DNA from 2 places in the Exiguobacterium sp. s102 genome. Region 1 is predicted to be linked to the other one. Evidence: predicted binding sites of a transcription regulator. Region 1 holds the regulator's gene; the other holds the start of a gene.
What was found. The regulator Rex, encoded in region 1, represses fermentation and respiration genes when NADH is low (regulators of the CRP and FNR family bind a similar motif). The targets are predictions, from matches to a motif close to TTGTGAAATATTTCACAA.
Positions count from the first base shown of each region.

Region 2: pflB (formate C-acetyltransferase) is a predicted target of Rex. The motif match lies at 10,796-10,813, and genes of this name have one in related genera.

Region 1 covers NZ_JACSML010000007.1:112,515-127,941, reverse strand. Annotated here, with positions in the region: gene rimI (ribosomal protein S18-alanine N-acetyltransferase) at 1-455, shown strand, start outside; gene tsaB (tRNA (adenosine(37)-N6)-threonylcarbamoyltransferase complex dimerization subunit type 1 TsaB) at 1-4, shown strand, start outside; gene tsaD (tRNA (adenosine(37)-N6)-threonylcarbamoyltransferase complex transferase subunit TsaD) at 452-1,459, shown strand; gene KNQ02_RS14255 (hypothetical protein) at 1,488-2,057, shown strand; gene KNQ02_RS14250 (haloacid dehalogenase type II) at 2,116-2,781, opposite strand; gene KNQ02_RS14245 (TVP38/TMEM64 family protein) at 2,942-3,589, shown strand; gene KNQ02_RS14240 (flavodoxin) at 3,677-4,132, opposite strand; gene KNQ02_RS14235 (winged helix-turn-helix transcriptional regulator) at 4,249-4,569, opposite strand; gene KNQ02_RS14230 (DoxX family protein) at 4,751-5,149, shown strand; gene KNQ02_RS14225 (flavin reductase family protein) at 5,168-5,761, shown strand; gene KNQ02_RS14220 (hypothetical protein) at 5,879-6,028, shown strand; gene KNQ02_RS14215 (hypothetical protein) at 6,094-6,486, opposite strand; gene KNQ02_RS14210 (ABC-F family ATP-binding cassette domain-containing protein) at 6,486-8,387, opposite strand; gene KNQ02_RS14205 (redox-sensing transcriptional repressor Rex) at 8,556-9,215, shown strand; gene KNQ02_RS14200 (twin-arginine translocase TatA/TatE family subunit) at 9,215-9,421, shown strand; gene tatC (twin-arginine translocase subunit TatC) at 9,429-10,208, shown strand; tRNA gene KNQ02_RS14190 (tRNA-Ala) at 10,316-10,388, shown strand; gene KNQ02_RS14185 (hypothetical protein) at 10,560-10,718, shown strand; gene KNQ02_RS14180 (hypothetical protein) at 10,820-11,299, shown strand; gene KNQ02_RS14175 (hypothetical protein) at 11,304-11,771, shown strand; gene KNQ02_RS14170 (hypothetical protein) at 11,798-12,274, shown strand; gene KNQ02_RS14165 (hypothetical protein) at 12,289-12,774, shown strand; gene KNQ02_RS14160 (FecCD family ABC transporter permease) at 12,871-13,878, opposite strand; gene KNQ02_RS14155 (FecCD family ABC transporter permease) at 13,875-14,876, opposite strand; gene KNQ02_RS14150 (iron-hydroxamate ABC transporter substrate-binding protein) at 14,947-15,427, opposite strand, start outside.
Region 2 covers NZ_JACSML010000004.1:50,350-65,776, reverse strand. Annotated here, with positions in the region: gene KNQ02_RS11390 (b(o/a)3-type cytochrome-c oxidase subunit 1) at 1-315, shown strand, start outside; gene KNQ02_RS11385 (response regulator) at 816-1,445, opposite strand; gene KNQ02_RS11380 (sensor histidine kinase) at 1,442-2,467, opposite strand; gene liaF (cell wall-active antibiotics response protein LiaF) at 2,464-3,183, opposite strand; gene KNQ02_RS11370 (hypothetical protein) at 3,241-3,855, opposite strand; gene KNQ02_RS11365 (lmo0954 family membrane protein) at 3,886-4,266, opposite strand; gene rsgA (ribosome small subunit-dependent GTPase A) at 4,537-5,586, shown strand; gene abc-f (ribosomal protection-like ABC-F family protein) at 5,759-7,435, opposite strand; gene pflA (pyruvate formate-lyase-activating protein) at 7,708-8,427, opposite strand; gene pflB (formate C-acetyltransferase) at 8,452-10,701, opposite strand; gene KNQ02_RS11340 (hypothetical protein) at 11,049-11,480, shown strand; gene KNQ02_RS11335 (DEAD/DEAH box helicase) at 11,509-12,681, shown strand; gene KNQ02_RS11330 (hypothetical protein) at 12,678-13,322, shown strand; gene KNQ02_RS11325 (GGDEF domain-containing protein) at 13,380-15,170, opposite strand; gene KNQ02_RS11320 (GGDEF domain-containing protein) at 15,183-15,427, opposite strand, start outside.

The sequences.
Region 1 (15,427 bases):
CTGACGCGCGTATTCGTAAAATGACAGTCGCCGATGCACCCGGTGTGCATGCGGTCGAACTGGAGTCCTTTGCGACACCTTGGACGCTCACAGCCTTCATCGCGGAAATGACGCAAAATCCGAATGCCTATTACCTTGTCGCAGAAACGGACGAAATCATTGGCTTTGCCGGACTTTGGCATATCGCGGATGAAGGTCATATCACGAACGTCGCTGTGAAACGTACGGCACGTGGGCTCGGGCTTGGTGAAGGGTTGCTAGAGGAATTGATTGAAGTCGCACGGGAACTCGGTCTGCGGGCAATGACGCTTGAAGTCCGCGTCTCGAATACACCGGCACGTACCTTGTATGAAAAACTCGGTTTTTTATATGCCGGAACACGCAAACGTTACTATCAAGACAATAATGAAGATGCAGCCATCTACTGGTTGGAACTAGAAGGAGACGAGACATGACACAACCATTGATACTTGCTATTGAATCAAGCTGTGATGAGACGGCAGCTGCCGTCGTCCGGGGAGGAACGGACGTCTTATCGAACGTCGTCTCGTCTCAAATCGAGAGCCATAAACGCTTTGGCGGAGTCGTCCCGGAAGTCGCATCACGTCATCACGTCGAGCGGATCACTTATGTCATCGATGATGCTTTGACGGAAGCGAACGTAACGATTGACGACATCGATGCGATTGCGGTTACGGAAGGGCCAGGTCTTGTCGGTGCACTTCTCGTTGGGGTCAGTGCAGCGAAGGCACTCGCTTTCGCGCACGGTAAACCATTGCTCGGCGTCCATCATATCGCCGGACACATCTATGCGAACCGCCTCGTCCAGGAACTCGAATTTCCGCTCGTCTGCCTGATTGCTTCAGGCGGTCATACGGAATTGATTTATATGCCGGAAGATGGTGTGTATGAAGTGATTGGTGAAACACGTGATGACGCAGCAGGCGAGGCATACGACAAAGTCGCACGGACATTGAAATTACCGTATCCCGGTGGACCCCGGATTGACCAATTGGCACAAACAGGACAAGACACATTCCACTTCCCACGGATTTGGCTCGAAAAAGATTCGTATGATTTTAGCTTCAGCGGCTTAAAATCGTCTGTCATCAATGCGGTGCATAATGCAGAGCAACGGGGTGAAGTGATCATCCCGGAAGATTTGGCAGCAAGTTTTCAAGCGAGTGTCGTCGAAGTGCTCGTCGCTAAATCGATTCGTGCCGTCAAAGAGAAGGGTGGAAAACAACTCTTACTCGCAGGTGGTGTCGCGGCGAACAAAGGGTTACGCCACGGATTGACGGAAGCTTGTCAGCGTGAAGGGATCACCCTCGTCATCCCACCGATGCACTTATGTGGCGATAACGCAGCGATGATCGGAGCCGCCGCGATTCATCCCTATCGGGCGCAACGCCAATCGACACTTGCCATGAATGCAGAACCTGGGCTAGATTTAAAGTAAGGAATACGAGAGACATGGGGGAACCAACATGAAAAAAGTCATTATCGTCGTACTTGGTATACTCGTCGTGGTTGCGATCGGACTACAGATTCGCGAAATCGTCGATGCCTATCAAGTCGCTTACAAAGAGGAACTTGTCCCGGATAAGAAAGCAGTCGAAACGAATACGAAACAAGAACCGTTGTACGAAATCGGTCGTGCTGAAGGAGAGCAAACGCGGATCGAGAAGCTGTATGCGTTTGACCGGACGGTAAACGGTGAACTAAAAAATGTCGTTCTCGTCGACCGGAAGTACGGATTGACGAACAAGGCAAGTGACGATTACTTCACGATCGCACCGGGGAAACCGGCGACCGATGCGGAAAAGGAATCCTTCCAGCCGATGGTCGACCGTCTTGACGCGGAGCAAGTACAAGCAGAAGTCATCTCAAAGCACGAAGTAGTCGCAGTCGAGAACAATAAGAAACGCACATTGACGCTCTATAAAGTTTTTTATAAAGATACAGATCAAAAAGAGTACCTCTTCTTCATCGAAAAAGACGGTGGACTGAAGCTAGATCTCTTTAAAAAAGGATATTCGCGTCTTGCGAATTACTAAAAAACAGCCGATTTTCCTCGATGTAACGGAGGAGTATCGGCTGTCTTTTTAATTAACTTCATTTCCATTCGAGCAAACCGTTCAAGTCGTCATAGATGCTGTCGGGGTCGAGGTTCAGTTCTTCGACCGGTAAGCCGGACCGGTTGATCCAGGCCGTCCGGAAACCGAAGCTCTTCGCTCCGGTGATGTCCCATCCGTTCGAGGACATGAACAAGACTTCCTCGCGTTTCAGACCGAGTGTGTTCAGCGCATGCATATAAGCAGCAGGCGTCGGTTTGTATTGTTTGATGTCATCAACGCTGATGATGTGATCAAACAGTGATCCGAGTCCGGACTGTTCGATTAACGGGTCAAGCATATCGTGGGAGCCGTTTGAAAAGACGGCCAATTGTTTGCCGCTCATCTCTTGTAAGACTGCTTCGACTTCGTCGTAATGCGACAGCTCGAGATAGGCCTCCATTAAGGCAGCAATGTTTTCTTCCGTCACATGCAACTTCAATTGTAAGAGGGCATAACGGAGTGCATCACGCGTCACTTGACTGAACGGAACGTATTGTCCATTCAGTTGACGTAAAAAGGAATATTCAAGTTGTTTTTGACGCCAGACTTGGCTGATGTCTGCGCCATGCTCCGGATAGAGTTCTTCTGCTTTGACTTTAACAGCATGAACGTCAAATAATGTACCATAGACATCAAAGACGAGTGCTTTTATTGATTGTGTCATAGTTATCACCTTTCTATTTTCCATGTTATCTTTTAGTAGTTCCCAAAATCGTGAGCGGCTGAAACGCATATTCAATAAATTGCATCAGGTATAAGAAAATCGATTGTTGGGAATTCTATATATACCGCGTTCATATATGCTCAATGAAATGGAGGAAATTATGTCACGCCAACAAAAAGGAGTACGTCTTGCATTCGTGTTACTCGTCATCATCGGTCTGATTTGGTTCAGTCGATCGTATTTAAATGTTAGTCCGACAGACATCAAGGAATGGATTTTATCGTTCGGGATGTGGGCACCGATTCTTTATATCGTCCTCTATACCGTACGTCCGTTGATTTTCTTTCCGGCGTCTGTCCTGTCAATCACAGGCGGACTCGCCTTCGGCGCCTTGATGGGGACGGTCTATACCGTCATCGGTGCTACACTAGGAGCAGTCGTCGCCTTCTTAGTCGCAAAAAAACTGGGTAAGGGATTTATTAAGAACGGTGCCGGAAAAGTCGATCAAATCCAGCAACAGCTCGAGAAGAATGGGTTCATCTATGTCTTAATTTTTCGGTTGTTGCCGATTTTTAATTTTGACTTGATCAGTTACGCAGCTGGACTCTCGAAAGTTCGTTTATTGCCGTTCTTCTTAGCTACGCTGATCGGAATCATTCCCGGAACGTTCGCCTATAACTTTTTAGGGAGCAGTATCGTCTCGAAAGACCCACGAATCATCATTGGTGCAATCATTGTCTTTTTAATTTTGACAATCGTGCCGTGGTATCTTCAAAAACGCTGGAAAGCGAAAAAGAATCTTGGTTAAGCATTACATCACGGGACTCTTCCGACATCGGAAGAGTCCTCTTGTCTGTATAGCGATTGCTTCTTGAATGCGTTCTTTGTTAAAGCGTTAGTTCATGACAAGCTGTTCGACGTGCTTGAAAAATTCTTGTGCAAATGACCGGCAAGCCTGTTGTTTGTCGGCCGTATCCGGGTCAAATTCAATCTTTAGACCAGGTAAGACGACTTGTGCACCAGCTGACGTCAGAGCTTGTTCAAGCAGATCGACGGCCGCACAATATTTCGGATAATCGCGGTCACCGGAACCAAAGGCAGCAGCCGGAATCGCGATTGAACTGGCAGCGAGCTCATCGACGAAGTCTTCTGCTTCATAGGGGAGATCACCGTCGCCCCACGTGTAAGAACCAAGCAGGACGGCATCATACTGCGCTAAGTCGCTTGGATATAGTTGATCGAGTTCTTCCGTCTGCACCTGGCAGCCGTTTTGCTCGAGTTCTGATTTAAGTAAGTGCATGATGTCTTCCGTGTTGCCAGACATGCTGACGAAACCGATCATGATTTTCATGACGTGACACATCCTTTCATGGTAGGACACGACTTCATTCTAAATGAAAAGGATTCTCAATGCAAAAAAGAATAAAAAAAGACACCACATGCCCAGCATGGATGTCTTCTTTTCAGTCAATCTTGTAACTCAGCCCATTCTTCGATCGAACGAATTACAGGCTCAAGCTGACGACCTTTGTCTGTCAAACTGTATTGAATTTTTATCGGACGTTCCGGAATGACGGTCCGGGCTACGATACCTTCCGCCTCAAGTTCCTTCATGCGTTCCGTTAACATACGACCAGAGAGCTCGGGAATCGCATCTTGAATTTCATTGAAACGACAGGTCTTCGTCAAGAGATGACGTAAAATCAAACCCGTCCACTTCTTGCCCAATATTTCAAAGGCATGTTCGACTTTCGGACAAAGGGCCGTCGGAATTAGTGTATTCTCCATCAGCGCTCATCCTTTCTTATATATGTAGTATACCCACTTTGACGCTAAAATACGAATTATTTTACTTATAGTAATAAAAATAACGAAAACAAATCTATTTACTTTTAGTAAGTGATAGTTTAGTATCGATATTAAGTTACTAATAGTAATTAAAAAACATTAAGTAAAAGGAGTTTTATACATGATGGATTTAGGATTATTTCTGATTCGGTTGATTATCGGCTTAACATTTGCGGCACACGGAACACAAAAATTATTTGGATGGTTCGGTGGACATGGTATCGCAGGGACAGGCGGTTGGTTTGAGTCCATCGGGATGAAGCCAGGGAAAACACTTGCACTGATGGCAGGGATTGCTGAACTGGTCGGAGGATTATTATTCGCCGGTGGATTATTCCTGTGGATTGCAGCCCTCCTGATCATCGGTTCGATGATCGTCGCAATCGTCAAAGTGCATGGGACGAATGGTTACTGGGTGACGCAAAACGGGTACGAATACAACATGGCACTGATCGTCATCGCCTTAGGCGTTGCGATGATCGGAGCTGGAGACTATTCACTCGCAGCACTTATCGGGTGATCGAAAAGGACGGTTTTTATGAAATTTGATGCAGCAGACTTAAGTCCAAAAGAAAACTATAAATTGTTGATCGGCAGCATCATTCCTCGACCCATCGCGTTCGTGACGACCAAAGGTGCAGATGGAGTCGTCAATGCGGCGCCATTTTCCTTTTTCACGGTCGCTTCAAGCAACCCGCCGCAACTGGTCATCGCCGTCCAGCAGACGGAGCAAGGGCAAAAGGATACCGCAAAAAACATCTTGCTGAATCAGGAATACGTCATCCATATCGTCAGTGAAGAAATCGTCGAGGCAGTCAATGAAACCGCGGCACCACTCGCATATGGTGAAAGTGAACTCGAACGGACGAATTTGACGTTAGTCGATAGTGATTTGATCGATGTTCCGGCTGTCGCAGAAGCGAAGATCCGCTTTGAATTGAAGCTGACGAATCATCTCGAACTCGAAGGGGCCAACCTCTTGATTGGGGAGATCGTCCGGTATCACGTCGCGGATGAACTCGTCGAGTCGTTCCGGATTGATCCGGATGGTTTAAAAGCGATCGCCCGTCTCGCAGGTAACGACTATGCGAAAGTCGGAGACATCTTTACGATTGCCCGACCGACGAGCTGAAGGCGGATCGACGAGTAGGACTAGTATTTTTTAGAAGCAAAAAGGCACGTCCCGAACGCGGGACGTGCCTTCAGCGTATAGCCAAACTCTTATAAATCACGAAAATTTTACATGAGGATGCTGTCAGTTCACGCTTCCCTGTCTCGCCTCGTCTTCAAAGCGGCAATCTTCCGCGCCGCTACAGCAGAGCTGCAGGGTCGCGACCGATTGCTTTTCGCTTTAAAAGCGATTCGAGACGGATTGCGCTCTAAACCGTCTACAGTCTAAAAAGCGTCACGTTTCGTTGACTCCTACGGGAAAAAGTGCGTTTTTATGTCGGACAACTGAAGAAGTTACTCTGCATGGTGACGTTTTTCGTACTGGAAACCATCGAGTAAAAAAAAGAGAATCGCCAGTGCCCAAATGCCGAGACAGCTGATCAAAAAGGCGACGAGCGGTGAAACGGCTCCGTAATAGCTGATGATTAACGGGTCATTCAGTTCAACGAACATCTGGGTCGTCAGCAACGTACAGATTAATCCGGATAAGAGGCTGATGAAGAGACCACTCCACGTCTTAATCACGAGGCCGATCATGCACGAGATGAGGATGAACAACAGGACGACGGCATTAAAGGCATCCGGCCGGATGAAGGCCGACACGTAGTCGGCATACATCGGAACGAAATAGAGCACCCCGGACAATAATCCTTGAACGAGGTTGATGACATAACTTTTCGAGCGCATTAGTGGAAACTCTCCCATCGTTCCATCAGTTCGAGGAGGTCCGTATCAATCTGATCCCGTTCTGCCGACAGCGCCGTCGCCTTCGGAATATCGTTGAAGACTTCCGGTTCGCAAAGCAGTTGTTCGATTTCAGTTGATCGTGTTTCCAACCGTTCAATGTCTTGTTCGAGTTGTTCGAGCTGTTGTTTCTTTTTTCGTTCTTCTTTTTGCGCATCTTTGTCGATGCTTTTCGAAGCAGCGACTTTGATTGCTTTTTCTTCCTCTGCTTCGAGGCGGGCGATTTCTTCTTTCTCGGCCTTCTTCTCCATATAGTAAGAGTAGTCGCCGAGATAATCCGTCACACCGTCCGGATTCATCTCGATGACGCGTGTCGCAACCCGGTCGATGAAGTAACGGTCGTGGGAGACGAACAGGAGCGTGCCTTCATAGTCGACAAGTGCGTTCTCAAGCACCATCTTCGAATCAAGATCGAGGTGATTGGTCGGCTCATCGAGAATGAGGACGTTCGTTTTGCGTAATTTTAACTTCGCGAGGGCGAGGCGTCCGCGCTCGCCGCCGGATAATTCGTGGACAAGTTTAAAGACATCATCACCACTGAACAGGAATTGACCGAGGACGGACCGGACTTGTTGTTCCCGCATCAACGGCCACTCGTTCCAAATTTCATCGATGACCCGGTTGCGGTCGTTGAGCTCGGCCTGCTCCTGATCGTAGTAGCCGACAGAAACGCCGGTCCCGAAACGATGTTCACCGAATAACGGTTTAATCCGGTTGACAAGAACTTTCAGTAACGTTGATTTTCCGATTCCGTTCGGACCAACGAGGGCGAGGGATTCGCCGCGTTGTAATCGGAACGTGATGCCTTTTGAGACGGCTTCTTCATAGCCGACCGCGAGTTGCGTGACTTGTAACACATCGTTCCCACTTTGTTTTTCAATCGGGAACGACAGGACGGTGCTGCGTTCATCCCCATCCGGACGATCAATCCGGTCGACTTTTTCAAGACGTTTGCGGACGCTTTGTGCGCGTTTCGTCGTCGTCGCCCGTGCGATGTTACGCTGGATGAAGTCTTGCATCTTCGCGATGTCTTCCTGTTGCTGTTCGAACTGCTTCATCTCTTGTTCATACAGTGCTGCCTTTTGTTCCAAGTACTTCGTGTAGTTGCCGGTAAACTTCCGGCAGACGTTCCGTGACAATTCATAGACGACGTTGACGACCTGGTCGAGGAAGTAACGATCGTGGGAGACGATCAAGACCGCTCCACGGTAACCAGCCAGGTAACTTTCGAGCCAAGAGAGTGTATCGATGTCGAGGTGGTTCGTCGGCTCATCAAGAATCAACAGCTCAGGTGCCTGAAGCAACATCTTCGCCAGTGCGAGTCGCGTCCGTTGTCCACCGGATAGCGTCTGGATCCGGCGTGAATAATCGTCCGGATAAAAACGCATCCCGTGCAGGACGGAGCGGATGTTGGCTTCGAACTGATAGCCGCCGGCGTCCGAGAAGTCATGTTGTGCCTGATCGTATGTTTTCAACAGACGGTCGTAAGCAACAGCATCATTCAAGATATGGTCCATCCCCATCTCAATCTCCATCCGACGGAGCGAACGTTCCTGCTCTTGCAGGTGTTCGAACACGGTCAACATTTCATTCCAAATCGTTTCATTCGACTCAAGACCACTGTCCTGGGCGAGGTAACCGATTTTCACTTCCTTACTCTTCATGATCTCACCAGAGTCATGACTGAGCTCTCCGGCGATGATTTTTAAAAGTGTCGATTTTCCGGCACCATTTCGTCCGACGAGCGCAATCCGGTCCCGCTCCTGCACTTCGAGTTTAATATTGTCTAAAATCGGCTCAACACCGAATGATTTTGATAGTTGGTTCACTTGTAAGAGAATCATAAAAACATCCATCCTTCCACCCTTTAGTCTATCATGAAAAAAACGCAGGAGTCCCGTGGAATATATTATTTGTTAGTCTATGTGAAGTGGTTTACAATCAAAGAGAATAGAATTCTTTGCATTGATTTGGGTGCCACGTCAGAACGTGGCCGAAGGGGGAACTGCAGTATGAATGGGCCAGACACAAAAATACCACAAGCGACGGCGAAACGACTGCCGTTATATTATCGTTTCATTCAGAGTCTTTATAACTCAGGCAAGCTGCGCGTCTCTTCAGCAGAGCTCAGTGAAGCGGTCAAAGTCGATTCAGCGACGATCCGCCGCGATTTTTCCTACTTTGGGGCGTTAGGGAAAAAAGGATACGGTTACAACGTACAACATCTATTGACGTTTTTCCGAAAGACACTGAATCAGGATGAAGTCACGAATGTGGCACTTGTCGGGGTCGGACATCTCGGAACGGCGTTTGCAAATTATAACTTTTTAAAGAATAATAGTACTCGGATAGTCGTTGCGTTTGATGCGGACGAAAACAAGGTCGGAACAACGACGCAAGACGTTCCTATCTATCATGTCTCTGACATGAAAGAGCAAATCGAAGCGAACAAGGTTGATGTCGCCATCTTGACGGTCCCATCCCAGTTCGCACAGTCAGTAGCGGATGAGTTAGTTGAGTATGGTGTGACCGGAATCCTGAACTTTACACCGGCGCGGTTGAACGTACCGGCCCATGTTCGGGTCCATCACATCGATTTGTCGATCGAGTTGCAGTCACTAGTTTATTTCATGAAGCATTATTCGCAATCAGCTGAAGGAGTGAAATCATAATGGAAAACCTTATTCCATCAACCATCGCGTTCATCGGACCGGGGAGCATCGCCTTGATCGGTGCCGTCGCGTTGATCATCTTCGGACCGAAAAAATTACCGGAGCTCGGTCGTGCTGCCGGTCAGACGTTAAAAGAGTTCAAGAGTGCGACACACGGCATCATGGACGATGATAAAGACAACAAGGATGAATCGAAAGAGAAGTGATTAAATTATGGCGATTGATCAAGAACAGAGTGTGACATCGCATCTAGACGAGTTGCGCAAGCGGATCGTCTGGTCACTCATCATCGTCGTCGTCTTGTTCGCCGCGGCCTTTCCGCTCGTCCGACCGCTCGTGCGTTTTCTGCAGTCGGACCTGAAAGAGCTCGGCATCGGATTGAATGCCTTTAATGTGGCCGATCCCCTGATGTTGTACTTGAATTTAGCGTTCATCATCGCGGTCGTCCTGGCTTCACCATTTTGGATGTACCAGCTATGGGCGTTCATCCGACCCGGTTTATTCGAACAGGAACAGAAAGCGACCTTGACGTATATTCCGGTCACGTTTTTCTTATTTTTGTCCGGAATCGCGTTCTCTTATTTTTGGTTACTTCCGTTTCTACTCAAAGTATCGACGGAACTTGGGCAAGAGCTCGGCATCGAGCAAGTCATCGGGGTCGAAAACTATTTCAGTTTCTTAATACGGCTGACGATTCCGTTCGGTATCTTGTTCCAACTGCCGGTCGTGACGATGTTCTTGACTCGTCTTGGACTCGTGACGCCATTGTTCATGCGGAAAAATCGGAAATATGCGTACTTTGCGCTGTTTGTCATCGCGGCTTTAATCTCACCACCGGATGTGACGTCACATCTGATGATTTCGGTACCGTTGTTCGTCCTCTATGAAATCAGCATCATGATTTCAGCCCGGACGTACAAAAAAGTACTGATTCTTGAGCAACAGGCGGAGCTTGAACGGCAAGCGGATTTGATGCGTGAGTTGAATAAGTAACAGTCTCCTCTCGGTCGTTTCGGCGACGGAGAGGTTTTTGTTTGGAAGCGCTCTTTTTATATTGAAAAAGTGAATCGATATGGTTTATACTGATTACAAGAATATGAGGGGGCTTAGCTCAGCTGGGAGAGCGTTTGGCTGGCAGCCAAAAGGTCGTCGGTTCGAGCCCGATAGTCTCCATATGTACATCACTTGGCATTTGCCGAGTGGTGTTTTTTGTTATAGTGGTGGCGGCAAAACAGAAGCTTACAGCCTGGATGATGTTGATGAACCGATTGAAGTCGTTTTCTGTGTTTATCCTTTTGAGGGAATGGGAAATTTCTTAATAGGTAATCAAGAGGGGGAAGCATTATGAATCCATTTACGACGTTAATTGCCTTCATCGTCGGCTGTCTTGTTCTGTATCTCGGAATCCGTGATAAGAACGGTTGGTTGATTGGTGTGGCACTGATTCCGTTAGCAATTGTTGCGTATAGCGTCATCTATCTCATCATTCAAGTTTCAGCCTAGAAACTCCTTTTTTAAGGAAGTTTCTTTTTTTTTGAAACATAACTGGTAAACTGTAAGTATATGACAGTATAGACAGTTGAAACGAGGGAGGGCATTTCAGGATGGAACAAACGCTCCGCGAGGAACGATTACAGGCGTTGACGGTTGCTTATATCGAAAAAAATCAATTGCAGAATAAAAGTTGGGTCATCGCTGCCTTGATGGCGACAGCAGGAACGTTTACGGAAATCTTCAGCACGACCATGTACTTGAGTCTGTTACCGCTTGTCTTTCTCGTGTTTGATCTCCCGTTTCGACTCGAAAAACGAAAAATCCTGGCGCGCTATCTCTCAAGCGACCAAGTGATGAACCAATCGTTGCTGTGGCTCGGGATTCAATTCGTCTTGTACGGTTCGCTGTACACCGTGATACTTGAGACGAAAGAGATGTCGATCTGGAAAATTGCCCTTTGGATGCTGATCATCCTCGCACCGGTCTATTACGTTACGGACTGGTTGTTTAAAAAGATTGCCCGGTCAGGCGATCCCGACTTCGTCAGTGATAAAGAAATTCATGCGAATGTTAAAGAAGTGGAGGAGTGACAGGGTGAGTACATTGATTGAAAAACATACACGGCTCCAGCTGTTGGCAGCGCCGATTAAGAAAGTCCAGATGGGGGTGTTAATTCCCTTACTTTTGATTGGAGTCCTGTTTTGGTTCATCCCGAGCTTGCGACAAACGGGTTTATTTACAACGTTCGCACTCTCTTTACTGGCGTTAGGTGCTGCAGTGAGAGAAGTCATTCGCCTACAGGTTTTAAAGCAACGCCTCGCGAAGGACGTCTATAGAAAGACGGTCTTGAAAGTGGCACGTGTGTCGATGATCGGTTCGTTCATCCCGATCCTTCCACTTTATGTGGGGACTATTTTTCCACAATACGCCGGTATTTCTTTTACGGTCTTTCTTGTGTCGATCATCGTCGCCTATTTGATTGTGTCCCGATTGAACAAACAAGCGAAACAACTGGATCCGGCATTCGTCACGATGCGTGAGATTGAACGTTACCGTAAGTAAGCGAAACACACAAGAGGAGTGAACGGATGAGAAACACTTTAAGCACGTATCAAAAATGGACAAAAATCAGCCGGCAAATCCGGACGTATGTAATTGCGGGCGTATTTTTTGCGGTGCTGTTCTTCTCCGGAAGCGGGCACCTGACGGATTCAGCAGTTGGATTTTTGATTCTTACGCCGTTACTCGCCTATAATGGCATGCAGCGAGTGATCCAATCCGTTCTGTTAGTTCGGTCGAAGGTACAGGCGCGACCACTTGGTCTGCTGTTCGGTGGGATCACTTTACTCGAAGCGGTCTTTATTGCGGGTGCCGCAGTTGTCGCCCCGCACCTTGGACAGTGGGGCTATCTGTTTCCGCTAATGTTGTGGATTTCAGGGATGCTGCAATTTCAAAAGTGGACGGACCGGACGGTAACGAAGCTCGATAAAATGGATTTGCTTGAGACACCGGACCGAAAAGGAATCGAACACCGTCATCCGACGGGCGAAGGAATCGGGATGTAACGAGGAGGCAGACGATGGAGAGCATGCAACGCGAGCGGAAAATGGATTATATCCGATTTTCAAAACAGGCACGTTACATTCAAACGGTCTTGTTTGGACTGGTATTGTTTGTATTTCTCTTTTTAGCAGACGATTGGCATCTGACAGAATCATCGTTTCAGTATTTTTTGTTAGTCCCTTTGTTGTCCTATCAATGGATCGTCCGATTCCTGAAGTACCGCTATTTCAAGAAGCGGTTTGACGGGCTTGAGGCCTGGGATCATCTCGGACTACCGTATATATTGATCAGTATCATCGAAGTACTGGTCGTCGTCCTGGGGCAAATCATCACGCCCTACGTAGCGCGTCCCGAATACATCGGACCGTTCCTTGTCTTTTTCCTAACGGTGCTGTCATTGGACCGAATTGTCGATAAACGGATTAAACGACTCGATCCGACACACTTATCAGAACAGGAATTGATCCGGGCGGAACGGGAAGAAAAACGAATCAAATATTGACTGGTCATCTTAGAGCAACAAAAAAACGCAAGAAGGCGGCGGATTCCGGATTCGCCTACTTCTTGCGTTTTTAGTTGTGACCGCATCATGTAGAGGTTATTTTTTTGACAGCAAATAAATGAAGTAAGGAGCACCGATGATCGCAACAACGATTCCTGCCGGGATGCCTTGCGGGTCAGCGATGTTCCGACCAATCGTATCGGCGAGGACGAGTAACCATCCGCCAATCAAAACGGCGATCGGTAAGAACAGTTGATGCCTTGGACCGACGAGGGCGCGCGCGATATGGGGCGCCATCAAACCGATGAAGGCGATCCCGCCTGTTACAGAAACGGCGGATGCAGCGAGTGCGACAGCGGCGAGTAACAGTTGGATGCGCTCCTTTTCAATCGCGACGCCGACGCCGATCGCAACCGGTTCATTCAGCGCCAGCAGATTGAGTTTGTTTGCTTTATAAAACGTAAACGGTACGAGAATAAGCAGCCAAGGCAATAACGCGTAGACGAATGTCCAGTCCGTTCCCCAGATGTTCCCGGCGAGCCATTTGGCGATGAAGTCGACCTTCTCGCGGCGCGCGGATGAAATCAGGACGACCATGATGCCGGATAACGCCATCGAGAATCCGACTCCGGTCAAAATCAGACGGATCGGTTGCAGGCCACGGACACGGTCATACGATAAGGCATAAATGGCAATCGCTGTGATCAATGCCCCGATGAAGGCAGCAACCGGTAACCCATAGATGAACGCACCGACATCGACCGGGAAGTAAAGGAAGAAGGCGGCGATGGCGACACCAGCACCTGTATTGATACCGATGATGCCGGGATCTGCGAGTTCGTTGCGGGTGATGCCCTGAAGAATCGCACCGGATAAGGCGAGTGCCATGCCGGCGAGTACCGTGATTAAAATCCGCGGCAGGCGGAGTGAGAACAAAACAAATTCTTCTTTGAACGAGCCTTGACCGAACAGTGTCGGCAGAAGCCGGTCGTACGAGAGGGAGGCGGGCCCAAGCCCGATACTGATGATGATCGTTCCGAGCAATAACAGACTAAAGACGATAAAGATCAACCGCTGACGGCGGCGGAGCGATGTTTCAATCATGAGAACGCACGACCTCCTTTGCGGACGATGAGTAAGAAGAACGGCAGCCCGAGCATCGAGACGATCGCAACGACCGGTGTTTCGTATGGAGCATACAGTGTCCGGCCAATCGTGTCCGCGAGTAACATGAACGTCGCACCGAAGACGGCGGTCATCGGGAGGATGAAGCGGTAATCGGTGCCGACGATTGCGCGGACGATGTGCGGAATCATCAAGCCGATGAATGCCATGTTACCGACTAAAGCAACGGCGGCCCCGGCGAGCAGGATGACGACGACGTAGAGTACACCTTTAATCCGGGTGATGTTTTGCCCGAGCCCGAGTGCGACTTCTTCTGATAAGCTTAAAATCGTTAATTGACGTGAGAAGATCATCGCAATCGCGATGCCGATTAAAATGACGGGGGTGATGATTTGCAGTTGCCCCCAGGTCGTTCCAATCAGCCCGCCGGATGTCCATTGCGAGACGTCTTGAGCGATTTTGAAGTAAATGCCGATCCCTTCTGCGATTGCGTATAAAAAAGCAGAAATCGCGGCCCCGGCGAGGACGATTCGAAGTGGTGAAAACCCGCCACGTTTTGAGGCACCGATCCCGAAGACAAGTAGGGCACCGGCTGCTGCTCCAAGGAAACACGCGAGCATGATGCCATAGTAATTGATACCGGGAATGAAGACGAGCGCAAGAGCAAGGGCCGCGTTCGCGCCTGCCGTCAGCCCAAGCAGTCCGGGATCGGCAAGGGGATTACGTGTCATCGCCTGCATGATCGCACCGGAGACACCGAGTGCAGCCCCGACCAGCATCGCAGCGACTTCGCGCGGTAATCGGATTTCCTGAATGATTTTTGCTTTACCGTTCAAGGGACCGAACGTCAAAGCGTTCCAGACCTCACGTATCGTCGTGTCGGCGGCACCGAACGTCATCGAGATCCAGAACATGACGACGAACAGGAGTAAACCGAACGTGATTTTCAGTCCGAACGGGAATCGACCGGATGACATAGTTATCGTCTCACTTTCATTAGATAGTCAAAAAGGAGGGACCGAAAAATCGGTTCCCTCCTTATTTTTGTTACGCACCAAGGAAACTTTTCTTGAAGAACTCGAGCTGACGTTCGAGCGTCAATGGATCATTGAAGTAAAATTCTTTCGAATCGACTTCGAAGACGTGGTTGTTTTTAACAGCAGGAATATTTTTGTATGTGTCTGTTTCTGTAAACGAGTTATCTGCTTCTGCCGTCTTACTGAAGATGAGGTAATCCCCTGCATATTCAGGTAAGACTTCCGGTGATAGCGCGTAATAGCCGTCTTTTAAGGCCATTTCCGTAACTTTTTCCGGCATCTTTAATTTCATTTCCTGGTAGAGGATTTCTGTACCGCGTCCCCAGTTGTCGCCGAAGACGTAAAGCTGTTTATCGAAGCTTTCGATGACAGAGACCGTCGCATCGTCACCGATTTTGGCTTTAATCTCTGTTCCGGCGTCCGCTGCGCGTGTTTGGAAGTCTTTGACCCAATCGCGTGCTTCTTGTTCTTTATTGAGCAATTTACCGATT
Region 2 (15,427 bases), on a different contig from region 1:
TATTTCAAAGATTCGCTCGTCGCAGATTGGATTCCCTATCACGTTGCGATGGCAATCGGTGGTACGATCCTCTTTATTTCAATCCTCTTATTCTTGTTTGCGATGTTCCAACTGGCCTTCCGGACACCGAAAGGAAGTACTGAATTTCCTGTCGCGGAAACAGAGGAAGCAGCGATGAAGACACCACTCTTCTTTGAGAACTGGAAACTTTGGATTTTCGTGACGTTTGCTTTGATTGCGTTTGCTTACACAGTACCGATTTGGCACATGATTGATAATGCGCCTCCTGGAGCTCCAGGTTGGAAACTCTGGTAGCCCTATCGAAAAGTGCTGATAGCTTACTAGGACTTTTTATACACGCTGAAGGGTGAAAATGCTATATTGAGAAGCACTCCGTTCGTGCTTTCCTGTCTCGCCTCGTCTTCAAAGCGGCAACCGGTCACGCCGCTACAGCAAAGCTGCAGGGTCGCGACCGATTGCTTTTCGGGGTTCTAAGCGATTCGAGACGGATTGCGCTCTAAATTGTCTACATGCTCGGCTTTCCCTCACGGTATTACTTGAAAAGTGTCACTTTTCGTTGACTCCTGCGGGAAAAAGTGCGTTTTTAACGCACTTTCAGAGGCAGGCAAGACCCTGCTCGTTGTCCGCTAGGATCCAAGGAGCAACGGCTTGCGCCTCGCCCGAGGAAAGCAACGAAACATGACGCTTGATCTCCCAATCGCACGTTGTTTACAGTCTGAAGGGCCAGCTTTGATAAGCTGACCCTTTTTTTAAATGAATGGATGCGTAGACGAGTGCAAAAACTAAGTAAAAGATTATTTCACGATGTGGTGCTTAAAGGCATAGACGACGGCTTGCGTCCGATCGACGACATCGAGCTTTGATAAAATGTTGGAAACATGCGTTTTGACTGTTTTTAGGGAGATGAACAGTTCGTCTGCAATCTCTTGATTAGCCATACCGCGCGCCATCAACTGTAAGACTTCTTGTTCACGCTCCGTTAAATCGTCGTGGAGTTGACTGGCAGGTTTGCGCAGGCGTTCCATCATCTTACCTGTCACTTGAGCTGCCATGACAGATTGTCCGCTCGCTGTCTTGCGAATTGCTTCCGCAATATCAAACGCGCTTGCCGTTTTTAGGACGTAACTCATCGCACCGGCTTCAATGACGGGATAAACTTTCTCATCATCTAAGAAACTTGTGACGACTAAAATTTTAGCTTCCGGCCACTCGGCGCGAATCAGACGTGTTCCTTCGACACCATCGACCGGCTCCATGACTAAGTCCATCAAAATCACATCAGGGCGATGTTCAAGAGCAAGTTTCGCTCCGATTTGTCCGTCAGCAGCTTCTGCGACCACTTCAATATCAGGTTGGGTCGATAAAAAGGCAGAGACTCCAGCGCGAACCATTTCATGGTCATCGACTAATAATACGCGTATCATACTTGCACCATCCGTTCTTTTCTAAGTTTGACTTCAATCTGTGTTCCTTGACCGGGCACACTGACGAGGCGAATCGTCCCACCGATTTCAGCCGTACGTTCGCGCATCGAGTTGATCCCGTACGAGGCGAGTTTTTTCTCGTCGACGATAAAGCCGACACCGTCGTCATTCATACTCAAGATGATTGTCTCATTGAATTGACGCAATTCGATATTCATGTGCGATGCTTTCGCGTGGCGTAAAGCATTCGTCAAGCCTTCTTGAACGATGCGGAATAATTCATTTTCAATCGGGCGCGGTAATTCAATCGGTTCGAGTTTCCAGCTCAGTTGCGTCGATTGTTTCCTTGATAGTTCTTCGAGCAGTTGGGTTAGTCCTTGTTGTAAAGTCATCCCTTCGAGTTCAACGGGACGTAGTTGGAGCAATAAAGAACGCATTTCCGATTGTGCCGTCTGTGCCATCGTCTCGACTAAGTCAATTTGTTTCGCTGCCGTTTCCGGTTGCGTCAAAATCGTTTGTTTGGCAGCCGTCGTCATCATCGAAATGGCATAAAGTTGTTGGGAGACGGAGTCATGGAGATCACGTGCGAGACGTTTGCGTTCTTCCGTGATGGCTTGGACACGAACTTGTTCGACGTGTTGCGGACGTGTACTGATTTTTTGAACCGTCTCGACCTGTTCATCGATTCGTTTCCCAATTCGTGAGAGGCGGGTCAGTGTGTGGAAGTAAGGTCCGTTGACAATCGTGACTTCTTTTCCTTGCTCGAGTTCGATGATGGCAGTTGTGACACGTTTGAAGTCACGACGTAAAAAGAAGTAGTGGATGCTGCCGATTGCGAGCGGAAGTAACAGGGATAATCCGACGACAAGCAATAAGACAGGTAAATCTTGTTGACGGACGAAAAGTACATGCCAATCGACTTGGCGTGTACTTAAAAACAAACCAGTCGTCACGACGGCTGTCAGAAATCCGGTCAATACTTGGAGCGCGATGACACCGAGCGGGAAGTGATCACGTTTCATATCGAGGTCACCTCCACGTTACCGATGCCAAGCATGACGTGAATGCGGACTTTTCGAGTCGCTTCTTCATATTGTGGTGCCCGGAACTGAATGCGACGGTTAAAAAATGTCGGGATCCGGCGGACATCTGTTTTGACGCTTCCAAAACCAATCGACGTATCAAGCGTATAGTCATATCCTGAAGGTAATAAAATACGCACATCTCCGACGACACCACTGATGACGATGAGTGTTTCACCTTCTGGGACATAGGCATGCGTTAAATCGATTTCTAAATCTTTGACGATGAACTGTTCACTCAAGTCTTTTAACACGTAAGGTGTTTCAGACTGCGTCGAAAACGAGTAAGCAGGTTGGATCGTAATGCCTTCTTCTTCATAAAGACGTGGTGAAATCTTCGAAAAGAAAAATTCGCGGACGGAGTGTCGGGTGACAAGGATAATTCCGAGATATAGCAAAATTCCGGCGATGACGAATCCGACAGCTGCCGAGCTCAAGACGACTCCAGCTAAGATAATCGTACCGACGATATAAAACAGGATGGCCAGTTTTTCATGACCGCGACGCCGAAAATGAATCCCGACATAATACAACAAGAACGGGAATAAGATTCCAAATAAGACGTTTCCGGCTCCAGTCATCAAATCATAAAATAATCCGAGCGCGAATAGGATCGACACGTAGCCGACTAATTGTTTTGTACTTAATCGTCGCACGATCAATCTCCTCCCTGACATGACAAAGGGAGGCAAGGGCCTCCTTCGTCAAAATACTTATTTTTGGAAGCGACGTTCGAGTTCCGCAATACGTGAATCGATGTCGTCTTCTGGTGTTTGTTCTGCGACATCCGGTTCTGCTACCGTAAACGGATGTTCTTCTTGTTTAATAGTAGCATTTGGTTCGCGTTCTAGCACCTGGTTCATCTTTGATTTTAAATTAGAAACGTTTTCCCGCATCATCCACTCATAGCGTTTATTTTGCAAGTCTTCGAGTTTAAGTTTCAACTCGAGTGCTTCCCGTTCAAGTTGCGTCAATTCCCGTTTCGTTTCAACAATCAACTCTTCGAAGAAACGGAACTGTTCACCGTAATGTTTGGATTCGATAGCGGCGCGTTCTGCAAGTTCCTGCTCTTCAGCTTGTTTAGCAATTTCGACTTGGGCAAACCGCTTATCAGCTAGTTCTTTTGCTTCATCTTGTTTTTGTGTGAGTTCGCTTAGGAGTGACCGTTGACGTTCGAGTAGCCGGTCGATTTCTTTTAAATCAGATTCGGTAATCCGGATATGACGGACTAATTTTTTAGCCGGGACTTCACCTTGCTCGGCTGCCTTTTTGACTTCCGTCATCATTTGGTTAGCAAAATCATTGAGTTGGTCGAATACGTTCTTCATTGTGAATTCCTCCTTGAGTATAAGTAGCGATTAAAAGCGTTTTTGATCGAGGTCTTTCCAATCTGCCTCAAAATGAGACGCGTTTGACCGACGACGGCGAGAAAATAAATCGTTTGGGTTCACACGTTCCATCTTCATCCGCATGTAACCGATGTAGAGGGCAAGTGCTGCCGCGATACCGAATACCGCCCAAATGTTTGAAAGGGCTAAGCCGATTCCGACTGCTGCGAGTAAACCAAAACCGATTTTTGCGATGACTTTTGTTGAACGGATAAACTTACTGATGGCGTAAAATGCAAGCAGTCCACCGAGCCCGAGTCCAATCATATGTGGGAGTGTCCCGATGACGACTGCGAGAAGAGCGATACCAGCAAGTATCATCAAAGCCTGTTTGCCTTTTGATTGCTTCATGATGAAGCCTCCTTTTACTTGATACCTTTATGATAAGGGATGGTGAAAAAAACGACGACGCCCCTCGGACCGTATTCGTCTCGGCCTTGAGGCGGAGTAGTAAGGTCTGACTTTATCGCCCAACGGTTTTTGAAGTGGCTACATATGATAAAATACAAAGGAAGTTACTGGAGAGGAGTGAGGTTTATGAATGTGCAAATCAACGTAAATCAAACACGTACTGGAGAACAGGGAGGGGTTTCCCTCCCTTAAATTAGAGGAGGAAACCATTTGAACGAATGGGGTAAACCACCTGCACATGAGGCAGGAGAACATGAAAATTTAGGACGGATCACTGCAGTCTTTCAAAAACAGTATCGTGTCATGACGGCTGCTGGCGAGACGCTTAGTGAATTATCTGGAAAGATGCGCTTTGAGGCATTGACGAAAGCAGATCTTCCCGCAGTAGGGGATTGGATCATCCAGACAGAGCGAGAAGCGGGATTAGGACGGATTGAGCAAGTTCTTCCGCGGACCTCACAATTCTCAAGAAAAGCAGCGGGTACGGAAGTCGAAGAACAAATCATTTGTGCGAATGTTGACGTAGCTTTGCTCGTCATGGCATTCGGTCACGATTTTAATGTCCGGCGGCTTGAACGTTATTTAACGGTCGCCTGGGAAGCTGGCGTCAAGCCGATCATTGTTTTGACGAAACGAAGTCTGATGGAATCCGTCGAGTCCGAGTTGGCTGAGATTGAAGGAATTGCCTTCGGGACACCTTATGTTGCGATTGATTCGTTGACCGGTGACGGGTTGGAAAGTCTTCGAGATGTTCTCGCACCACGTGAGACGATTGTCCTCGTCGGTTCATCCGGTGTCGGGAAATCGACACTCGTTAATGCGTTAGCAGAGGAACAGTTGATGGAAACAGGTGGCGTGCGAGAAGACGATCAACGCGGACGGCATACGACGACGCACCGTGAACTCAAACGATTAGCGAACGGTCTGTTGCTCGTCGACACACCGGGTATGCGTGAACTGGGACTATGGGACGGAAGTGACGGTCTGACTTCGACTTTTTCTGATGTCGAGTCGCTCGCTGAAAACTGTCGTTTCCGGGATTGCCAACATGGCAATGAACCCGGGTGTCGAGTCCGCCAAGCATTGGAAGATGGAAGTCTTCCGCACGAACGCTGGGAAAGTTATCTGAAGCTGCAACGGGAAATTGCCTATGCTGAACGGAAGCAAAGTGTAGCGCTACAAGCTGCCGAAAAAGAAAAGTGGAAGAAGATTCAGAAAAACGCACAGGCACATACAAAATTAAAGTATCAAAAAAGATAAGTAAACGAAACGCCGATGTTCCCCTTCTTTACAGGGAATCATCAGCGTTTTTTTCGTTCGCGGTAATTAGATACGCATGTGGGAGGCGCATGGAAAAGTACCGTATTTCTTTTTAAGTTAGCATGCTTCTATCATCGTGCTAAAAATCAGTTCGTGATGTGACTTCCGTCAATTACACATCAAAGTCGATTTCACCGGTCAGTTCATTCAAACGCCGTAAGTCAGCCCGGATTCCATCCGAATCAGAAGCACGTTGTTCCCGTAAAGCCTTTGTTCCGACAGGATGGACTGTGAAGTCACCGGTCAAGGAAATCGTTCGGTTTGATAAACGATCGGTAAAATAACGGTCATGGGAAACAAACAGCAACTCACCGGGAAAAACTTCGAGTGCCGCTTCGATTTGTTCCCGTGTCGCAAGATCAAGGTAATTCGTCGGTTCGTCGAGGATGAGTAAATGCGCGCCGGAAAAATAGAGGCGTAAAAAGGCAATCCGGCATTTCTCGCCCATACTCGCTTCAGCGATTGGTTTATAGACGGTCTCCCGCCGAAATAAAAAGCACGCGAGTAGTGTCCGGGCATCTGTTTCCGATATCTCGCTCGTCTCAAGCAAGGCATCAAGTAGTGTGCCGGTATTCGGTAAGGTGGATAGAACTTGAGAAAAGTAACCGACTTTTAAAGTCGGGTGCCGTTTGATGATACCGGCAGATGGCGCCAATTCTCCAAGTAAAAGACGTAATAACGTCGTTTTCCCAGAACCGTTTCGACCAATCAACGCGATTCGATCGCCACGTTGGATGGAGAACGACACATCCTGAAAGAGCCGGCGATGCGGATAGTCGAATGAGAGATCATCGACTGAAACGAGACGTTTCGCTAAAAAATGTTCTCCTTCGAATCTGACATGGACGTGGGACGGCGTTTCCGGTTTTTTGACCCGGTGTTCCAGTAGGCGTTCGAGCTGATTTTCTTTTGCTTTGACTTTTGTCGCATGTTTTGCAGCCTTTTTTTTCGCGTACGGATCTCGTTCACTTGCACTAGCCGTCGCTTTTTGATGCCAATTTTGATATTGACCAATCATCCGGGTGAGTTCTTTTCGTGTTCGTTCTTGCTTCTCATATTGATGCCACTGTGCAGTCCGTTCTTGTTCCTTTAACGTACGGTAAATCTCATAGTTTCCTTCGTAACGTGCCGCTCCTGCTTCAGTCAATTCAATGACGGCGTCAGCCGTCGCATCGATAAAGGCACGCTCATGTGAAACATAGAGAATCGTCGTCTTCGTTTGACGCGTCCACGCGACGAGCCACTCGAGTGTGTCTTCATCTAAATGGTTGGTCGGTTCATCAAGCAGGATGAAGTCCGGTTTCTTCAACAGTAGACATGCAAGTTGAATCCGGGTCTGTTCGCCGCCGCTCAGTGTGTTCAAAGGCTGAAACCAAAGAGATTGCTCGAGTTGAACTTCTTTCAGGACACGTCTCGCATCGGCTTCGAGCGTGAAGGCATCTGCGTCAACGGCAGCCTGGTAGTCGGCCACGGCTTCAGTGGTTAAGGCACGTTCACGTAAGTCGTAACGGGTTACATCCGCCTGTTCGACGATTTGAATTGCTACACTTGTCGAGGGTTCGATTTGTTGGGCTAAGAGCCCGATCCGGTCATACGTGCGATGGATTGTCCCGGTCGTCGGGATGATTTCTTTTAGGATGGCGCGCAAGAGCGTCGTTTTTCCAACGCCGTTCGGTCCGACCAAGGCGACGTGTTCGCCGTCGCGGATGGAGAACGTTACATCGTGGAAAAGACACTGCCCGGCAAAATCGATTTGTAAATCATGGATGGATAATACTTCAGTTGGCATAAGCTCAGCTCCCTTTGTTTCATTTCGGTTGAGATGAAATGAAAACACACCATCCTGAGCGTACGGATGGTGTGCGGGAGTGCAATTCAAAGAAGGTATCCACCTGAAATAGGGAAATACCGAAATTGAGCAGACTCGTAGCGTCAGTCATCCGCAAGCGATTGCGAAAGTGATGAGTTCATTCATCATTAGACGTTAGCGAGTGATTGCTTCATTTCGGTATTGTACCTCCGTTTCATAGACTATGTGTTCAGTCTATCAAGTCACATCAATCATGACAAGTACGAGTTGAGTAAATCTTGCGCGGCAAACGTTTCCTCCGCGGTAGGCGGTAAGACATCTTTTAGCGCATATTCGAGCCCGAGTGCCTCCCATTTATAGACACCTAATTGGTGATAGGGGAGGACTTCAACCCGTTCGACATTTCCGAGTGTTCGAATGAATTCACCTGTTTGCCGTAAAAACGTTTCCGTCATCGTCACGCCGGGGACAAGGACATGGCGAATCCAGACGGGAATGTTTCGTTCTGCGAGCAATTTTGCGAAGGCTAGTGTATTGATGTTACTTCGCCCGGTCAAAATTCGGCACGTCGCATCATCGATGTGCTTGATATCGAGTAAGACGAGATCTGTATAGTCCAGGATTTGATCCAGGTTTTTCGGGACGACCGAACCTGCTGTATCGATGACGGTATGCAAGCCGTTTCGTTTTGCTTCACGCAGCGAGGCTTCTAAAAACTCGGGTTGAGCCAACGGTTCGCCACCGGAGAAGGTCACCCCTCCACCCGTTGCGTCAAAGAAGGAACGATAGCTGTTCGCTTCTTTGATGATTTCTTCCGGTGTTACTTTTCGACCACAACCGAATTCCCAGGTGTCCGCATTGTGGCAATATTGGCAGCGTAGTGGGCAGCCTTGCGTAAAGACGATGAAACGAATACCGGGACCATCGACAGTCCCACAAGATTCGACAGAGTGAACCGTCCCGTAAGTCATAGTGATCAAGTCCTTTCAGAAAAGTTAAAGTGCACCGTGGAATGTACGGTTGATGACATCGATTTGTTGTTCGCGTGTCAACTTAATGAAGTTGACGGCATAACCCGATACACGAATCGTCAACTGTGGATAAAGTTCAGGATGCTCCATCGCATCGAGTAAAGTGGCGCGGTCGAACACGTTGACGTTTAAGTGATGACCACGGGTAGTCGTACCGCCCATATAGCCGTCAAGTAGACCGACTGTATTGTTGATACGTGTTGTTTCATCTTTTCCGAGTGCTTTCGGAACGATTGAGAACGTGTAGGAAATACCATCTAAGGCATGCTCATAAGGTAATTTGCCGACAGAAGTCAACGCAGCGACTGCACCACGTGTGTCACGTCCGTGCATTGGATTTGCTCCCGGTGCGAACGGTTCGCCAGCGCGACGACCATCGGGTGTATTCCCGGTTTTTTTACCGTACACGACGTTTGACGTGATCGTCAGAACAGATTGGGTTGGTAAAGCATCACGATACGTTGGATGTTTCCGGATTTTTTCCATAAAGAGTTCGACGAGATCGACGGCCATTTGATCGACACGATCATCGTTATTTCCGAATTTCGGGAAATCGCCTTCGATTTTAAAGTCGACTGTAATGCCATCCGTATCTCGGATTGGTGTGACTTTAGCATAACGAATCGCTGACAGACTATCGGCGACAACGGATAATCCGGCAATCCCACAAGCCATCGTCCGTAAAATTTCAGGATCGTGGAGTGCCATTTCAATGCGCTCATAACTATATTTATCATGCATGAAGTGAATGACATTCAGTGTATTGACATAGAGCTCAGCTAACCAATCCAATTGTTTATCATAGGCGGCCATGACGGTTTCATAATCGAGCACGTCATCTAAAATCAAGTCGGAAGGAGGGGCGACTTGAATTTTGAGTTTTTCGTCGACGCCACCGTTCAACGTGTAGAGTAAGGCTTTTGCTAAGTTCGCCCGGGCGCCGAAGAATTGCATTTGTTTACCGATTTTCATTGCTGAGACACAACAAGCAATCCCGTAATCATCACCATAAATCGGAAGCATCAAGTCATCATTTTCATATTGGATCGAACTAGACAGGATGGACATCTTCGCACAAAATTCTTTGAAACCACGTGGAAGTTTTGGTGACCATAAAACGGTTAAGTTCGGTTCAGGTGCCGGACCGAGGTTGACGAGTGTCTGCAAGAAGCGGAACGAACTTTTTGTGACGTTCGAGCGACCGTCTTCACTCATGCCGCCGATTGATTCTGTTACCCACGTCGGGTCACCGGAAAAGAGTTCGTTGTAATCGGGTGTCCGAAGAAACTTGACGATTCGAAGTTTCATCACAAAGTGGTCGACAAGTTCTTGCGCGCTCTCTTCTGTCAATCGACCCGTTTGCAAGTCACGTTCGATATAAATATCAAGGAAGGTCGAAACGCGACCGAGCGACATCGCTGCTCCGTTTTGTTCTTTGATTGCTGCGAGATAAGCAAGATAGACCCACTGGAATGCTTCTTGGGCCGTTTCAGCTGGTCGTGATAAGTCACATGTGTAACGTTTACCGAGTTCTGTCAGTTCATGAAGGGAGCGGAGTTGTTCGTTCATCTCCTCGCGATCACGAATCATCGCTTCTGATAAAAATCCACCGTGTGCTTTCAAATCCGCTTTTCTTGCAGCAATGAGGTGAGCTGTTCCATAAAGGGCGACGCGACGGTAATCACCGATGATCCGTCCGCGACCGTAAGCATCAGGAAGTCCAGTGATGATACCGGCTTTACGGGCAGTACGCATTTCGGGCGTATACGCATCGAAAACCCCTTGATTATGCGTTTTACGGTACTCGCTAAAAATCTGTGTAACAGTGTCATCTGATTTAAAACCATACGCTTCTAAGGCATCATTGACCATTCGGATACCACCGTTCGGATGAATCGAACGTTTGAATGGTTCATCGGTCTGTAGACCAACGATTTTTTCGAGTTCAGGATTGAGGTAACCTGGACCGTGCGAAAGAATTGAAGATGGAGTTGCAGCATCAACGGCATAGACACCACCACGAATTCGTTCTTCTTCTGTTAACTGCATGATTTGTTGCCATAACGTGTTGGTTGCATCGGTCGGACCGGCGAGGAACTGATCGTCTCCTGTGTATTCTGAACGATTGCGCCGGATGAAATCAGCGACATCAATCTTTTCCATCCATTCTCCACCTTCGAATCGTTGCCATGCCTGTGTTTTTTCAAGTAACATCATCAACACTCCTTCATTAGTAAGGTCAGCGGTTCTTAATACATCTCTTATGTGAATAGTGTAACAAACAATTCGGGATAGAGGTTTTACGTATATGTGAATCTTTTAACAAATGTAAAAGTGTTGCTATGACTTACTTCACAGTAAATTGTATCAGTCAGTGTCCCGTGTTCAAAAAACAGAAAAAGACTGCTGTGAAAGGATTTTTCTGTAGCTGTATCATTAATTTGTAGTGGAATGGATAGAGACAGAAGCTAGTGTGATAAAAGTCACGCGGCGCTACCTTGTATTTTTAGGACGTATCGTTGACAATGAAAAAGGGAATATAGAACGTGGAGGTGGAGTGAATGGAGTTTTCGCCATTAAAAGAGCAAGCAGACTATCGAACAGGGGACTGGGTTTCCCTAAAAGTATCAACTGAAGGAACAGAACGGATCGGGATGATCACCGAGTTTGAAGACGACGGGTTTTGGCTCCGGTTTGAAGATGATTTTGATTTCGAGGACTTTATCGGTTACGACCAGAAGTACCTCGCACGATTAGTTCGACGCCCAATCGATGTCAGAGCAACTTATCCTGTACTTGCTGGTTTTGAAACACTTGCTGTTGAGCTGCAAGATCGAATGGCGCAAGGTTTCGAAGTGTTAAGTGCAGATCAACAAAATGAGACAGAAATCGTTTTTCATATTCGGTTAATCGATTCTGGAAATGAATATACGCAGACGTTACGCGGTATTAAAACTGAAACCGATGATCGTTTCGAATATGTAACAGAATGATAGACAAGAGAGTAGGAGAAGATACGTTATGAATTTTACTAAACCTTTTATTAATGAAGCGTGGGAACGAGCACGCTTTGAACAAATGATGCCCGTTCAAGAACAAGCCATTCCTCTAATCCGTGAGGGGAAAGATGTCTTAGTCGAAGCGCCGACAGGAACTGGGAAAACGCTCGCTTATGTCATTCCAGCCCTCGAGCGCATCGATCCGAATGAACCACACGTTCAAGTCGCGATTACGGCACCGACACGAGAACTGGTCATGCAAATTCATCAAGTCATCCAATTATTTGCCCAAGGAAGCGGGATTAAGTCAGGTGCGTTCATCGGTGGCGTTGAATTAAAACGTCAATATGAGCGTCTCAAGAAAAAACCACAAATCATTGTTGGGACACCAGGACGCTTAGTTGAGTTGATTGATTCAAAAAAGTTGAAGATGCATAAAGTAAAATTGATTGTTTTAGATGAGGCTGATCAAATCTACGAAAGTGGAATGAGTGCATCAGCGACGCGCATCGCGAACAGTGCGCTTCGTGACCGCCAGTTAGCACTCGTTTCAGCAACATTGCCTGAACGGACAGCAGAATGGGGACGGACACTTTCGAATGATCCAGAAGTCATCCGAGTTGAACGGACGGAGACGACGCAAGTCAAGTTCGGTTACATCGAAACATCTCGTCGTCTGAAACCGGAAATGTTACGTCGTTTGTCTAATATGCAACAGGTCAAAGTGTTGACGTTCATAAACAACCGTTCTTTCCTCGGTCCGTTAAACGGTGAATTAAGCAAGTTTTCGCTGAAATACCGGATTTTAGATGCCGAAAAAGGGAAAAGAGAACGGATGGAGACGTTACGTTCATATAAACGGGGAGAGTTTCCGTTACTCGTCACGACAGGGCTTGCTGCACGCGGTCTGGACATTGATGCCGTCACGCATGTCGTGCATTATGATTTACCGGAATCCCTTGATGATTTTGTCCACCGCTCAGGTCGAACAGGACGTGGGAACGCGTCGGGTATGGTCCTCGCGCTCGTCACGGATCATGATCTGAAACACCTGAAAACATTAGCGAAACAAATGGGTGTGGAAATTGAACCGATGGAGATTTATGGCGGGGAAGTGATTCCAAAGCGTGAAGTCACGGAACCGGAAGCGCTTAAAAGTCCGGCGAAACCACACCGGAAAGGACCAACACGATGAAAAGTGAGCGAAAGATTATCCCGTTTCCGACGACTGTATCCGAAGCAGAGATGAACACAGCGCTCAAAACTTTATATCAAGAAGCAGCCACTGCTCGAAGCACCGATTGGGTCGCATTCATCGAAGAAATCGCGACGGAAGGACGTTGGTATTTAAAAGATGCTGAGTTATTCCGAGACTTGTTCGTCGATTGGGCCATTTTTTATGAGACCGATGAACAAGGGAAAACACCGCATGGTCGTTTTTTAGAACAAGTCAAAGAAGATATGTCTCAAAGTCTGTATCGTGCCTTAAGAGGGCTGGCCGATCCTGTTCCGTCGCTTTTCCTTGTAAAAGAAGACGGCGTCTTCGACATCATGTCGGAACAAACGTATCAGACCGATTTGACAGAGATTGACGTTGCGGTTGGCGATCTGTTAGTCGGCAAACTTCTCTACATTTCAGGCAAATGGCGATTCGCAATCGCCTATATGAAGGTTGCACGGGCACTTGTACCTGAAGTGCGTGTTCTTTTAGCTGATTTTGTCGATGAAGTCGGTGACGACGCACTATTGCGTCAGTATCCTGAATTTTGTGCGGAGTTGATTGACTTATTACTCGATATCGAAGAGGGAAACATTACACCACGACCTGAAGCATAACAGCAAAAAACAAACGTCCATTCAATCCTAAGCTAGGGTGAATGGACGTTTGTTCGTTTAAAAATCTTGATGGTACAGCGCAATATCGTTTTTTTTACGGTTTTTGATGCGATACATGGCGAGATCAGCATGTTTCAGCCAACTTTCTAAATCATCGTTTTCGAAAAATGGAGCGACTCCGATGCTGGCCGAGACATGTAACGTTTGCCCTTTATAAACATAAGGGCGACGCAATAATTGTAAGAAATGTTTACAGCGACGTCGGAGTGAAAGTTCATCTTTCGCTGAAGTTAGCAAGGCGAACTCATCACCACCCAGCCGGTAAACCGACTCTTCGCGTTCGAGGTCTAGACTCATTCTACGAGCAACTTCGATTAAGACATAATCACCAGCTTCGTGCCCATACGTATCGTTGATTAATTTAAAACCGTCTAAATCAAGTAACGCCAGATAGTTTACGGACTGGTCAATCGATAAGAATGTCCGTTCGAGCGAACGACGGTTACCGATACCAGTTAAAACATCATGAAACGCGTGGTATTCAATCCGTTGCTGCCGCTCCTTTTGTTCTGTTACGTCGTGTAAGACTAAGAAATGACCGGCCGATTTTGAAGCGATGTGGATGGGGATTTTTGTTAATTCATATTGGCGGTTAGATTCATCGAGATAACGATTGGAATCAAGCTGTAAGGAAGACTGAAGATGTAAGACTGAGTGAGTGGGTACTTCGATTGACAAGGCAGAAAGCTTAAACGTTGCTTGAGCCGCAAGATTGGCATACGTCGCTGTTTCGTTTTGATCAAAGCGGATGATTGGATCAGGATGACTTGAAAACAGTGGCAGGACTTGTTGCTCACTTTCTTTGATTTGCCGGATCCGGTGTTCGATGCGTTCGGCTAACTGTTCGTTTCGCTCGTTTAACTTTTGCACGAGCAACGTATGTTGCCGAGCGATGATGATTTGTCGAATGATTAGTAACAATAAGATGATGAACACATCAAATTTTTTACCTTCGAGTTCGATGACATAATGTAAAAATAGTGGAATTGCGAGCAAAGGCAGCCAAGTTCTCTGAACGACAGGAGACGCTTGTTTACCTTCAGTGATGTGATCAAGGTGCCATAAGATTGCTGCACTTTGAACAAGACGAATCAATACAGGAGAAAAGACTAAATATTGTTCCGTGAAATCTGGAAAGTATACAGCAGATACTTCATACATGCCACGAATGAACAGTGAAAAGAATAGTAGAGATAACGTCGTTCGGGAAACCCAGTGTGTTTCTTGAACAAAAAAGAAGTAGAAGAGAACAAACAATCCGAGTGAAGTGTTGAGGACGACGATCATATCGTACGGGAACGTACTAGCTGTCGGGTCGGCCAGTTCGCTTAATGTATGAAAAGCAGCAAGTCCTAAAAAAACGACGATGATTAGAGCATCCACGAATGCAAGCAGATGTTGTGAAAAACTCTTTTGTGAAGCAATCCGGTAAAAAAGTCCGATTAAAAATATATAGTGCGAAATGGAGAAACAAATTAAGCTATAACTGTTCGGAAAAGACAGCGTATTACTGAATAAGTTAATGGTTTCAAAAATCGAAGCAGCTAGCGAGAAGATAAGTGAAATGAAGGCGATGATCCAAAATTTTCGTCTTGGCACGACGAGTGACCGTTCTTTTTTATAGGCGATGAGGATGAAAAGTCCGATTAAAAGAAATGACAAGTACTCTAGAATTTGTTCGACAAGGTGGTTCATGAATGAGCCTTGCGTGTATGAATAGAGAATTAAAATCAAAGAAATGATTAGTAGTGAAGGGAACCATCTGATGAAGTAGGGGGATTGTTGCATATGCGTTTCCTCCTAGTTGCGTTTTAGTTGAGCGGCGAACTGAAAATTATTTTTGTTCGTATTTTTAATGTGATACATGGCTTCGTCTGCGCGGATCAAAAGGACATTCGAACTTTTTCCATCACTCGGATAAAGCGAAATACCGATGGACGGTGTGACAGACATCGTTTGATCTTTAATATAAAACGGCTCATTGAGTGATGCGAGCAACTTACTCGCAAATGCAGTCGTCTCATCTTCGTCTCGAACGGTGAATA